3 regions of the Bradyrhizobium sp. 154 genome follow, and region 1 is predicted to be linked to each of the others. Evidence: predicted binding sites of a transcription regulator. Region 1 holds the regulator's gene; each other region holds the start of a gene.
The links. Region 1 encodes PhoB, which activates phosphate uptake and scavenging genes when phosphate is short. Its sites were predicted from a motif close to TGTCATNNANCTGTCAT; they were not measured.
Positions count from the first base shown of each region.

Region 2: the regulator PhoB is predicted to act here: its motif matches at 1,610-1,626, upstream of IVA92_RS32125 (YbhN family protein).
Region 3: the regulator PhoB is predicted to act here: its motif matches at 1,598-1,614, upstream of phnF (phosphonate metabolism transcriptional regulator PhnF).

Region 1 covers NZ_JADPKG010000030.1:262,967-266,889, reverse strand. The annotation lists gene IVA92_RS06815 (aspartate aminotransferase family protein) at 1-695, opposite strand, end outside; gene IVA92_RS06810 (GcrA family cell cycle regulator) at 1,164-1,676, shown strand; gene phoB (phosphate regulon transcriptional regulator PhoB) at 1,937-2,644, opposite strand; gene phoU (phosphate signaling complex protein PhoU) at 2,659-3,375, opposite strand; gene pstB (phosphate ABC transporter ATP-binding protein PstB) at 3,387-3,923, opposite strand, start outside.
Region 2 covers NZ_JADPKG010000117.1:256,223-260,145, forward strand. The annotation lists gene IVA92_RS32120 (hypothetical protein) at 1-276, opposite strand, end outside; gene IVA92_RS32125 (YbhN family protein) at 355-1,437, opposite strand; gene IVA92_RS32130 (ferritin-like domain-containing protein) at 1,863-2,369, shown strand; gene IVA92_RS32135 (MFS transporter) at 2,584-3,923, shown strand, end outside.
Region 3 covers NZ_JADPKG010000048.1:46,839-50,761, forward strand. The annotation lists gene IVA92_RS11880 (carbon-phosphorus lyase complex subunit PhnI) at 1-459, opposite strand, end outside; gene phnH (phosphonate C-P lyase system protein PhnH) at 464-1,072, opposite strand; gene phnG (phosphonate C-P lyase system protein PhnG) at 1,077-1,490, opposite strand; gene phnF (phosphonate metabolism transcriptional regulator PhnF) at 1,649-2,380, shown strand; gene phnE (phosphonate ABC transporter, permease protein PhnE) at 2,558-3,406, opposite strand; gene phnE (phosphonate ABC transporter, permease protein PhnE) at 3,403-3,923, opposite strand, start outside.

The sequences.
Region 1 (3,923 bases):
GCGAACAGATCGCCGGTGCGGCCCATGCCGGTCTGCACCTCGTCGAACGCGAGCAACAGGCCCTTCTCGTCACAGAGCTGACGCAGCGCCTTGAGGAAGGCGGGTGTTGACGAACGCACACCGCCCTCGCCCTGGATCGGCTCGATCAGGATGCCGGCGGTCTGCGGACCGATCGCCTTCTTCACGGCCTCGATATCGCCATGCGGGACCTGGTCGAAGCCATCCATGGGCGGGCCGAAACCTTCAAGATATTTTGCCGAGCCCGTCGCCGCCAACGTCGCCAGCGTGCGGCCGTGGAAGGCGCCTTCGAAGGTGATCATGCGATAGCGATCGGGATGGCCTTTGGCGGCATGATAGCGCCGCACGACCTTGATCACGCATTCCAACGCTTCGGCGCCGGAATTGCAGAAGAACACGAAGTCCGCGAAACTTTCGTTGCACAAACGCGTTGCAAGCCGTTCGCCATCGGGACTCTGGAACAGGTTCGACATGTGCCAGAGCTTGGTCGCCTGCTCCTGCAATGCCTTGACCAACGCAGGATGGGCGTGGCCGAGCGCGTTCACGGCGACGCCCGAGGTGAAATCGAGATAGCGATCGCCATTGGTCGCGATCAGCCAGCAGCCTTCGCCGCGCTCGAAGCCAAGGTCCGCCCTGGCGAAAACGGGAAGCAGATGCGGCGCGGCGCTGTTGGTCATGACCATCACTTGGATGTTGCATTTGGACGTTGAGACCTGCCTGGCATGCCTTGCGCAGCGCACCATTGACCGGTCCGGAAAACGAAACGTGCCGCCTTTTAAGGGCGGCACGCGTCACCATCTTATGCCTGGCAAGACGGGTGTCAATGCCGCCCGGAAAGCCTCGCGAAACGCGAAATCCGTAGTCTTGCGGTGCCGATCTTGCGGGGTTTTCACCACGGAACATGTGGAAGCGAGTCGGCGGACTCTTGCGCGGGAGTCACGCCATATTGTAGCGTTTGGACTGTCAGATACGACATCTCGTGCAGCGGTTCTGATCCCAAGAGTCCTCATGTACCGGCGTAAACGTTCGGGCGTCAGTCACGCGCCCGGCGAGCCTTAAGGGATTCTGACGGCACGGGTTTTTCAAGGCTTAAGCATTCGCTGTGAGGCCCCAGGATGGCGGCGCGCAACGAGGGAAAGGGTGCAATGACGGTTTTGACCTGGTCCGACGATCGCGTCGAGCAGCTGAAAAAGCTCTGGGAGGCCGGACTTTCGGCCAGCCAGATCGCGGCCGAGCTCGGCAATGTGACCCGCAATGCCGTGATCGGCAAAGTGCACAGGCTCGGCCTGTCGGGCCGCGCCAAGAGCCCTTCATCGGCAGCGCCGCGGCCGCGCAAGGCGCGGCCCGCGCAGCATATGATGCGGGTGACCCGGCCGATCTCGCGCGGCAACACCGCGCTGGCGCAGGCCTTCGAGGTCGAGGTGGAGGCCGAACCGGTCACCTACGACAACGTGGTGCCGATGAGTCAGCGGCTGTCGCTGCTGGAATTGAACGAGGCGACGTGCCACTGGCCGGTCGGCGATCCCTCCAGCCCGGACTTCTTCTTCTGTGGCGGCAAGGCGCTGTCAGGCCTGCCCTACTGCGCCCAGCACTCGCGCGTCGCCTATCAGCCGGCAGCGGATCGCCGGCGGGCGGCACCGAAGCCGAGCACGCGGTGATTATTTCCTGAGATCGAACCGGCAGCCGTCACGCGGTGACGGCGCAACAAACCCGACGTCGTCCCGGACAAGCGAAGCGCCGGACCGGGACCGATAGCCACCGCAAGCCGTGGTTACGGGGACTCGGAGTTACCTTTTCGCGCAACAACCACGTCCTGTGGCTATGCGTCCGGATCGGCGCTTCGCTCCGGACAACGCTGCGCGTTGCCGGGAGCTACGCTTGTCCGGGACGACGACCGAGCTTGGTGACGCAGTTGGGCCTACGTCTGCTCCGCCTTTGCAAACCGATCATCCAGCGCATAACCCGCGCCGCGGACGGTGCGGATCGGGTCCTGCTCGCGGCCGAGATTGAGCAGCTTGCGCAGGCGGCCGATATGGACGTCGACGGTGCGCTCGTCGATGTAGATGTCGCGGCCCCAGACGCTGTCGAGCAGCTGCTCGCGCGAGAACACGCGGCCGGGATGCTCCAGGAAGAACTCCAGCAGGCGATATTCGGTCGGGCCGAGATCGATCGGCCGGCCCGAGCGCGCGACGCGGCGCTTGTCGCGATCGAGCTCGATGTCGCCATAGGCGAGCACGGTGGCGAGCCGCTCGGGGCTTGCGCGCCGCAGAAGGCCCTTCACGCGCGCGAGCAGCTCCGGCACCGAGAACGGCTTGACGATGTAGTCATCGGCGCCGGTCGCAAGACCCCGCACCCGCTCGCTTTCCTCGCCGCGCGCGGTCAGCATGATGATCGGGAGCTGCTTGGTCTCGGGACGGGTGCGCAGCCGCCGACACAACTCGATGCCGGACAGTCCCGGCAGCATCCAGTCGAGCACGATCAGATCGGGGATGTGTTCCTTGAGGCGGGTGTCGGCGTCGTCGCCGCGCATTACCGTCTCCACGTCATAGCCGTCGCCTTCGAGGTTGTAACGGAGAAGCTCGGTGAGAGCTTCCTCGTCCTCAACCACCATAATGCGTGCGCCCATGTTGTCGTCGCTCCCTAGGTATTCGGTACCGTCGTGGCGAAGGTCGTCATGTCGCCCTTCGGCCGCTTGTCGGTGATCGCCTGCCCCTCGATCATGTAGAACACGGTCTCGGCGATGTTGGTGGCGTGATCACCGATGCGCTCGATGTTCTTGGCGCAAAACATCAGATGGATGCAGAACGAGATGTTGCGCGGATCCTCCATCATATAGGTGAGGAGCTCGCGGAACAGAGAGGTGCAGATGGCGTCCACTTCCTCGTCGCCCTTCCACACCGCCATCGCCGCCGGCAAATCGTGCGCGGCATAGGCATCCAGCACCGACTTGACCTGCTGCTGCACGAGGTCGGTCATGTGCTCCAGGCCGCGGAACAGTTTCAGCGGATGGAAGTCCGTCTCCAGCGCCGCAACGCGCTTGCCCATGTTCTTGGCGAGGTCGCCGATGCGCTCGAGATCGGTGGCAACGCGCATGGCGCCGACGATCTCGCGTAAATCCACCGCCATCGGCTGGCGGCGGGCGATGGTGAGCACGGCGCGCTCCTCGATGCGCTTCTGAAGCGCGTCGAGCTCGGCATCGGTGGTGACGACGCGCTGGCCGAGCGCGACGTCGCGGCGGATCAGCGCGTCGACGGAATCGACGATCATGCGCTCGGCGATGCCGCCCATCTCGGCGACGAGGCGAGTGAGCTCCTGGAGGTCGGTATCGAAGGCCTTTGCGGTATGTTCAGTACCCATGTCCCGTCTCCTCAGCCGAACCGGCCGGTGATGTAATCCTGCGTACGCCGGTCGCTCGGCGACGTGAAGATCTTGCTGGTGTCGTCGAACTCGATCAGCTCGCCGAGATACATGAAGGCGGTTTTATCAGAGACGCGCGCCGCCTGCTGCATGTTGTGGGTGACGATCGCGATCGTGTAGTTCTCGGACAATTCCTGGATCAGCTCCTCGACCTTGGCGGTCGAGATCGGGTCGAGCGCCGAGCAGGGCTCATCGAACAAGATCACTTCGGGCCGCACCGCGACCGTGCGGGCGATGCAGAGGCGCTGCTGCTGGCCGCCGGAGAGCGACAAGCCGGACGCGTTGAGCTTATCCTTGACCTCGTTCCACAGCGCGCCGCCGCGCAGCGCCTTCTCGACGCGGTCGTCCATCTCGGACTTCGAGATCTTCTCGTAGAGGCGGATGCCGAAGGCGATGTTCTCGTAGATCGTCATCGGGAACGGCGTCGGTTTCTGGAACACCATGCCGACCCGGGCGCGCAGCAGGTTGAGGTCCAGCTTGGGATCGAG
Region 2 (3,923 bases), on a different contig from region 1:
GCAGAGCCGGTTGACCATGTTGCGGGCCCAGCCGCGGCCCTCGCTCTGGAGCTCCAGCGACTGCTCGGCGGCCAGGATGCTGCGGTTGCGCGCATTCTCGACATGGAGCAGGAAATCGCGCTCCTCGCGGAACAGGCGGAAGCGGTTGCGCACCTCCCAGCTGATCTGCATGGCGCCGGCGTCTTGAGCGGCGGCGCGCTCGAGCGGCAAAGCGGTCAGAATCCCGGCAAGCAGCAGGGCGCCTGCGGAGAGGGTGCGAAAGGAGGGAGGGATCATGGCCCGCGTGTTCAACGGCAAAGTTGAGGCGGAAATAAGAGAGGATCGCTGCCCGCCCGCAACCTTTGTCTGAGTGGCCTACCGCTTGCCGGCCTGCCGCAGCGCACGCTCGCGCTCCATCGCGGCCACCTGCTTGGGCAGGTTGGCCTGGGTGCAGGCCTCCGCCAGCCGCCGCCGCTCCTGCCACGGCGCGACCACGTTCATCCAGAGCTCGCGCGTGCCCATGATGGAGATGGCGAGGCCGAACGGGATCACGAAATAGAGGATGCGGAACACCAGCAGCGTCGCCAGAAGCTCCTCGCGGCCGAATTCGGGGAGCGCCACCAGCATGGCGGCATCGAATACGCCAATCGAGCCCGGCGCATGGCTGGCAAAGCCGAGCAGCGTTGCCAGGATGAACACAACGGCGAGCGACATGAAGTCGATCGGTGGATTGGCCGGCATCAGCAGGTACATCGCCGTGGCGCAGAAGCCGAGATCGATCACGCCGATCAGGATCTGCACCAGCGTCAGGGGCGCCGAGGGCAGCACCACCTTCCAGCCCTTCTGGCCGAGCTCGCGCCGCTTCTCACCCATGCAGAGCCAGACCAGATAAGCGCCGATCGAGGCGAGGCCGCCGAGCGCGATCAACCGGTTGATCGACGACGGCAGCTGATCCATCGACGACGCCGCACCCGGATGGATGGCCATGCCGATCGAGAGCACGAAGATGTTACCGAGCCAGAAGGTCAGGCCCGACAGGAAGCAGATTTTGGCGACGTCGATCGCGTTCAGCCCGTAATCCGAATAGATCCGGAAGCGGATCGCTCCGCCGGTGAAGACGGTAGCGCCGATGTTGTGGCCGATCGAATAGGACGTGAAGCTGGAGAGCGCCGCGATGCGATAGGGCACGTGCTTCTTGCCGATCGTTCGCAGTGCGAAAAAGTCGTAGAATGTCAGCGTGCAGAACGCAAACAAAACGCAGATCGCCGCCAGCCCGATATTCCCGCGAGGAATCTCGGTCAACGCCGTCAAGATAACTCCGGTATCGATGCCCTTGAGGGTCCGCACCAGCGTGGTGATTGCGAAGGCGATGATGAAGACGCTCGCGGCAATGCCGAGCCGTCGCCAGCCAATCCATCTGTTGAAGCCGCGTTTCAGCGCGGGCAGCAGTCCGTGCATTCATCCTCCCGGCGGGGGGCAAGACCGATCCGGCCAGGCATTGGCCAGTGCGGGTACGATGACGGCCAAAGGGCAGGCGTCGATCGCTTGGCATGATCCAGCTCATTTAAGGCAAAAACAGCGGCTTGTGCAGCCCTTGACAACAATAGGTTCTGCGTTGGACCAGCCACTTTGTCATATGTGGTTCACATCCGACGCGCGTTAAGCATATGAGTCGCGACGTGCGGTTCGGAAAGCGCATTCGTATTTGAGGAGGACGGTTTCAATCCTGGCGCCGTCGGCATTGTTCCAGCGCAGGCGGAGGGTGTCTTGGAACGTCGGTGCCGCGTGCTCGTTAGGCCCCATCAGCAACCGGACATGGCGGAACAGGCGGCCTTTCTGCAGGCCGATGCCGCCGTGTTCCCGAAACCGAGAGGACCGGAACGATGGGACTGTTCACAAAAGACATCAAAACCATGAACGACCTGTTCGTGCACCAGCTCCAGGATGTGTATTACGCCGAGCAGCAGCTCACCAAGGCGCTGCCGAAAATGGCCAGCAAGGCCACCGATCCGCAGCTGAAACAGGGCTTTTTGACGCACCTTGAAGAAACCAAGCAGCACGTGGCGCGTCTCGAGGAAGTGTTCAAGATGCACGGCGTCGCCGTGAAGGCGATCGACTGCCCGGCGATCGACGGCATCATCGAGGAAGCCGACGAGACGGCGGGCGAAGTTGCCGACAAGGCCGTGCTCGACGCGGCGCTGATCAATGCGGCCCAAGCCGCTGAGCATTACGAGATCGCCCGCTACGGCAGCCTGATCGCCTGGGCCAAGCAGCTCGGCCGCAATGATTGCGCGGCGGTGCTTGCCAAGACGCTTGAGGAGGAAAAGGCGACCGACAAGAAGCTGACGACACTCGCCGAGAGCAAGGTGAATCTGCGCGCGGCGAGCTGAGGCAAGACGGAGCTAAGATGAAGACGCCGCGCGATGGTCCGCGCGGCGTCTTCTTATTTCCGTCCTCATCCCAGTGCGCCACTGCGCACAAGACGGGCGATGTACTTTACGCGTGGCGGCCGGGCGCATCCGCATCCATCATTCGGCCATTGTCGAAACATGGCGGCACGCCGGACGGGTATATTTCGCATGGGGCTGCAAGCGAGGTGGCAGCATGCGAGCAAGCATTATCAAACACCAAACCTTTGACAACGCGAGTGCTGCGCCGCGGGCCCGCTCGCATCTTGCAACCTCCCTCACGCTTGCCGCCATGAGCCTCGGCTATGGCGTGGTGCAGCTCGACGTCACCATCGTCAACACCGCGCTCGATGCAATGGGGAGGGCGCTCGGCGGCGGGGTCGCCGAGTTGCAATGGGTGGTCAGCGCCTACACCATCGCGTTTGCCGCCTTCATCCTCACGGCCGGTGCGCTGGGTGACCGGATCGGCGCCAAGCGCGTCTTCATGGCGGGCTTCGCCATCTTCACCGCGGCCTCGCTCGCCTGTGCGCTGTCGCCCAATGCGGTCGTGCTGATCGCAGCACGGCTGGTTCAGGGCCTGGCGGCGGCGATCCTGGTGCCGAATTCTCTTGCGCTGCTCAATCATGCCTATGCGGACGACCGCGAGCGCGGCCGCGCCGTCGCGGTCTGGGCCGCCGGAGCAAGTCTTGCACTCACCGCCGGCCCGTTTGTCGGCGGCGCGTTGATCACGCTGGTCGGCTGGCGCGCGATCTTCCTGGTCAATCTGCCGATCGGGCTCGCCGGCCTGTGGCTGAGCTGGCGCTATGCCAGCGAGACCACGCGGGCGCGCTCGCGCGAGATCGATCTGCTTGGACAGCTGGCTGCAATCGGTGCGCTGGGCGCGCTTGCCGGAGCAATCATCGAAGGCGGGGCGCTCGGCTGGGACCATCCGGCCGTGATCGCAGCCTTTGTCGGAGCCGCCATTCTCGCCGTGCTCTTTGTCTGGCGTGAGAGCCGCGCGGCGCAGCCGATGCTGCCGCTGTCGTTGTTCGGCCAGCGGCTGTTCACGCTGACCTCACTCGTGGGACTGCTGGTGAACATCGCGATCTACGGCCTGATCTTCGTGCTCAGCCTGTATTTCCAGAGGATCAACGGGCTGTCCGCGTGGTGGACCGGGCTTGCCTTCGTGCCGATGATGGCGGCGGTTCTGCCGGTCAATCTGCTAGCGCCGCGCCTAGCCGAGCGCATCGGCTCGTGCCCGACCATCGTCCTCGGCGCCTGCATATCGGCACTCGGCTGTCTCGGCCTGCTCTGGATCGAAGCCGGGACCAGCTATTGGGCGATATGCGCGCAGACGATCGCGATCAGCGGCGGGCTCGGCCTACTGGTGCCGCCGCTGACGTCAACGCTGCTCGGCAGCGTCGAAAAGGCGCGCTCCGGCATCGCAGCCGGCGTCCTGAACGCGACGCGGCAGACCGGCAGTGTGCTCGGCGTTGCCCTGTTCGGTTCGCTGGTGGCGTCGGACCGTGCGTTCATGACCGGGCTGCATCTGTCGCT
Region 3 (3,923 bases), on a different contig from region 1:
CGGCGTGGGTGCCGTTGATGCTTCCGCCGTCACTGGCGCTTCCGGCACAACGCCTTTTGCGAGCGAAGGATCGAGCAGGCGGTGGGTATAGTCGAAGGTCGGCCCGAGGATCTGGCCACCTGGAATATCCTTGAAGGTCGACGACACTCGCCGCTGCACGCGCATCGCGCCGGTGTCGACCGGCTCGCTCGCGCCAAAGCGCGGCAGCGTGGCGCGGAAGGCACGGACCAGGAAGATCGCCTCGATCAGATCGCCCCGCGCCTGCTTGATCGCGAGCGCGGCGAGCTCGCGGTCATAGAGCGAGCCCTCGCTCATGACGCGGTCCACGGCGAGGCCGAGCTGCTCCGAGATCTGATCGAGCGTGACTTCCGGAACGCTTGGGTCACCGCGCCGCGCGTTTGCAAGCAGGAGATGGGCGTTCTCGATGGCGCGTTCGCCGCCTTTGACTGCGACATACATGCGGTCAGCTTTCCTTGTTCGCGACGCGGGTGGTGCGCGGGATCGCAACCACCGCATCATCGGCAACCAGCACCACATCGAGGCCGCGCGGAAACAGCGCCTCGTTGAACCGCAGGCGCTCGAACAGATCGAACGGCTTGATCGACGCCTGGAGCGTCGTGGAGCCATCGATGCCGGGGCCGCGCAGCTCGACGCTGCGTCCCGAGCCCAGACTATCGACCTGAAGGATCAATGTGGTCGAGCGATCCGGATATTCGTTGGTGCCGAGCGCGAAGCATTCGAGCGGCGGCAGCGCCGCACCGTCGCTGATCAGCGCAAAGCTGGCGATCGAAGTGTCCTGCACCACCGGCGCGCCAGTGTGGAACTTGAGCCATTTCATCACGTCGGAATTTTCTGCCATGCGCGCATCGAGCCAGAGTGGCGTGTCGTGATCGAACAGCGTCAGCGCGATCGCGGCGGTGCCGCGCATCATCGTATGAAGCGCTCCGGCTGTCGGGACGATGCGCTGGACCGAACCCGGCCGCGCCATCGCATCCATGACCGAACGAAAGGTCGATTGCGCCGACAGAACCCTGTCGGCGAAACCCGGCGGCAGTTCTGCAATCGTGGTCATGATCTCACCCCTCACCGCGCACCATGGTGTAGAAATCAACCTTCGTCGCGGCAGTCTTCGCCGCTGCCTGCTGGCGCCTCGTCATAAGCTGCTCGCGCAACGGCGCGATAATTTCGCGCTCGACGGCTGCGCCAAAATCGCTGGACTGCACCAGCGCGTCGCACAGCGCGATCAGCCGCGCCTTCTCGCTATCGCGACCGAGCGTGTAGCCGAAGCCGACCTCGCCACTGGCAAGCCGGACCGCCGCACGCGACACCGTGGCTTCGCCGAGGTTGAACGGTGCGCCGTCGCCGCCGACCCGGCCGCGCAGCATGACGAGACCGTTTTCGCCTTCGCGCAGATTTTGATGGGCCGGCAGGGCGAGTGCGCGGAGGCGGGCGGCGATCTCGCCCGCCTCCGCGTGCGCCAGCACGGCCATCGCGGCCTTGCGCTGGGCTTGCTGGTTATTCTGCTGGGTCACCAAATCCACCGAACTTGCCGATTCTAAGTTGTCTATGATAATAGACAACTTCATAAAGGAGCGCCATGACTGTTTCGTGACAAAGGCGTGATTTCTGAGCTAGGCTGACCAGCGATATGAGCATGCAAGACACTGCATCGTCGGGCGTCGCGCTGTGGCGCCTCGTCGCCGACGGCATCGAGCGCGGTATCGCCGACGGCCGCTTTGCCGCCGGCGACAAATTACCGGGCGAGATGGAGATCGCGGAAACCTACCGCGTGAACCGCCACACCGTGCGGCGCGCGCTGGCCGCGCTGGCCGAGCGCGGCCTGGTCCGGGCCGAGCGCGGCAGCGGAACCTATGTCGAGGCGCAGAGGCTGGCCTATCCGCTGCGCTCGCGCACCCGGTTCTCCGAGATCGTCGGCGCCGGCGGCCGCGAGCCGCGCGGCCAGTTGATCGAGACCTCCAATGACGTCGCGACCCGGGAGCTGGCGCGCGAGCTCGGCTTGAAGGCCGGCGCGGCGCTGCTGCGGATCGAGGCGATCCGCCTCGCCGATCGCACGCCGATCTGCGTCTCCACCACCTGGCTGTCGGCTGAGTTGTTTCCGGGCGCAGGCGCCGTGTTCGCCGCGACGCGCTCGATGACGAAGTTGCTGGAGCACTACGGCATTCGCGACTACCGCCGCGGCGCGACCCGGATAACGGCCGGCATCATCGACGCGACTGACGCCGCCCGGCTCGATCTTGCACTGGGACGACCGATCCTGGTGGTCGATGCCACCGACCACGCTCTCGACGGCAAGCCGCTGGTGACCAAGCACTCGCGGTTTGCAGCAGAGCGGGTGGAGTTTTTGGTGGACAACGGGTGAGCTGCCGCCCTCTTCCCCTCTCCCCTTGTGGGAGAGGGTGGCTTGCCGCGCAGCGGCGAGACGGGTGCGGGTTCTCTCCGCGAGTGCGGCTCTCATTTGAATGCGCGGAGACGGCCATTATCCGGCGCTTCGCGCCCCCTTCTCCCACAAGGGGAGAAGGGAAGAAGACTGCGGCCGTTAAGCGATAGCCCTTCGTCCGATAATCGCAAAGCGCAGCTTGCCGGAAATGAAATCGATCGCGGCAACCGCGACCAAGATCATCAGGATCAGGAACGACACCTTCTGCCATTCCAAGACGCGGATCTGCTCGGCGAGCTGGAGGCCAATGCCGCCGGCGCCGACGATGCCGATGATGGTGGCCGAGCGGGTGTTGGATTCGACGAAATAGAGCACCTGGCCGGCGATGACAGGCAGGACCTGCGGCAGCAGCCCGAAGCGGATCTCGTGCAGCGCGCTGCCGCCGGAGGCGCGGATGCCCTCGACCTGCTTCTGGTCGGCGCCCTCGATCGCCTCCGAGAACAGCTTTCCGAAGGCGCCGAAATCCGACACGGCGATGGCGAGCACGCCGGCGAACGGGCCGAGCCCGACCACATTGATCCACACCAGCGCCCAGATCAGCGTGTCGACGCCGCGGATCGAATCCAGCAAGCGACGAACGGGAAAGCGCAGGATCTTCGACGGCACCACGTTGCGCGCGGCCAGCAGGCTCACCGGCAGCGCGAACAGCGCCGCCAGCGTCGTGCCGAGTAGCGCGATCGACAGCGTCTCGCCCAGCGCCTTCAGATAGACCGGCAACGAGGAGCCGGGATCGGGCGGGATCATCATCAGGCTGATCCAGCCGAGCTGGCTGAGGCCTGCGAGGAACCGTGACGGCGAGAAATCGAGATCGACCAGACCATAGATCAGGATCGCGAACGCCGCGACGATCATCGCCGGCGTTGCAAGCCGCGCCGAGGCCGGCCGGTTGAACACATCGGGGTAGCGGGCGCGGATCTCTCGCGTCTCGACTTGCTGCGGCCCGGTCACGTCCGCGCCTCCTTGCCGAACAGCCGGCCGCGCAGCCATCCGGTGGTGATGTCGATGATGAAGACGGTCACGATGATGGTGACCAGGATCGCGCTGACGTCGGAGTAATAGAACTTGCGGATGGCAACGACGAGCTCCTGGCCGATGCCGCCGGCGCCGACGAAGCCCATCACCGAGGCTTCGCGCACGTTGATCTCGAAGCGCAGCAGCGCGTAGCTGGCATAACTCGCGGTGACCTGCGGCACGATTGCAAAGCGCATGCAAGACAGCCAGCTCGCCCCGGTCGAGCGGATGCCTTCGACCGGCTTCATGTCGGCGTTCTCGACGATCTCCGAGAACAGCTTGCCGAGCGCGCCGGTGGAGTGGATCGCGATCGCGAGCACGCCCGCCATCGGACCTAACCCAAAGGCGATCACGAAGATCAGCGCGAACACGATGCCGGGAACGGTGCGGGCGAATTCGAGCAGGCGCCGCACCGCAAAGCGCAGCCAGGGCGCAGGCGAAGTGTTCTCCGCCG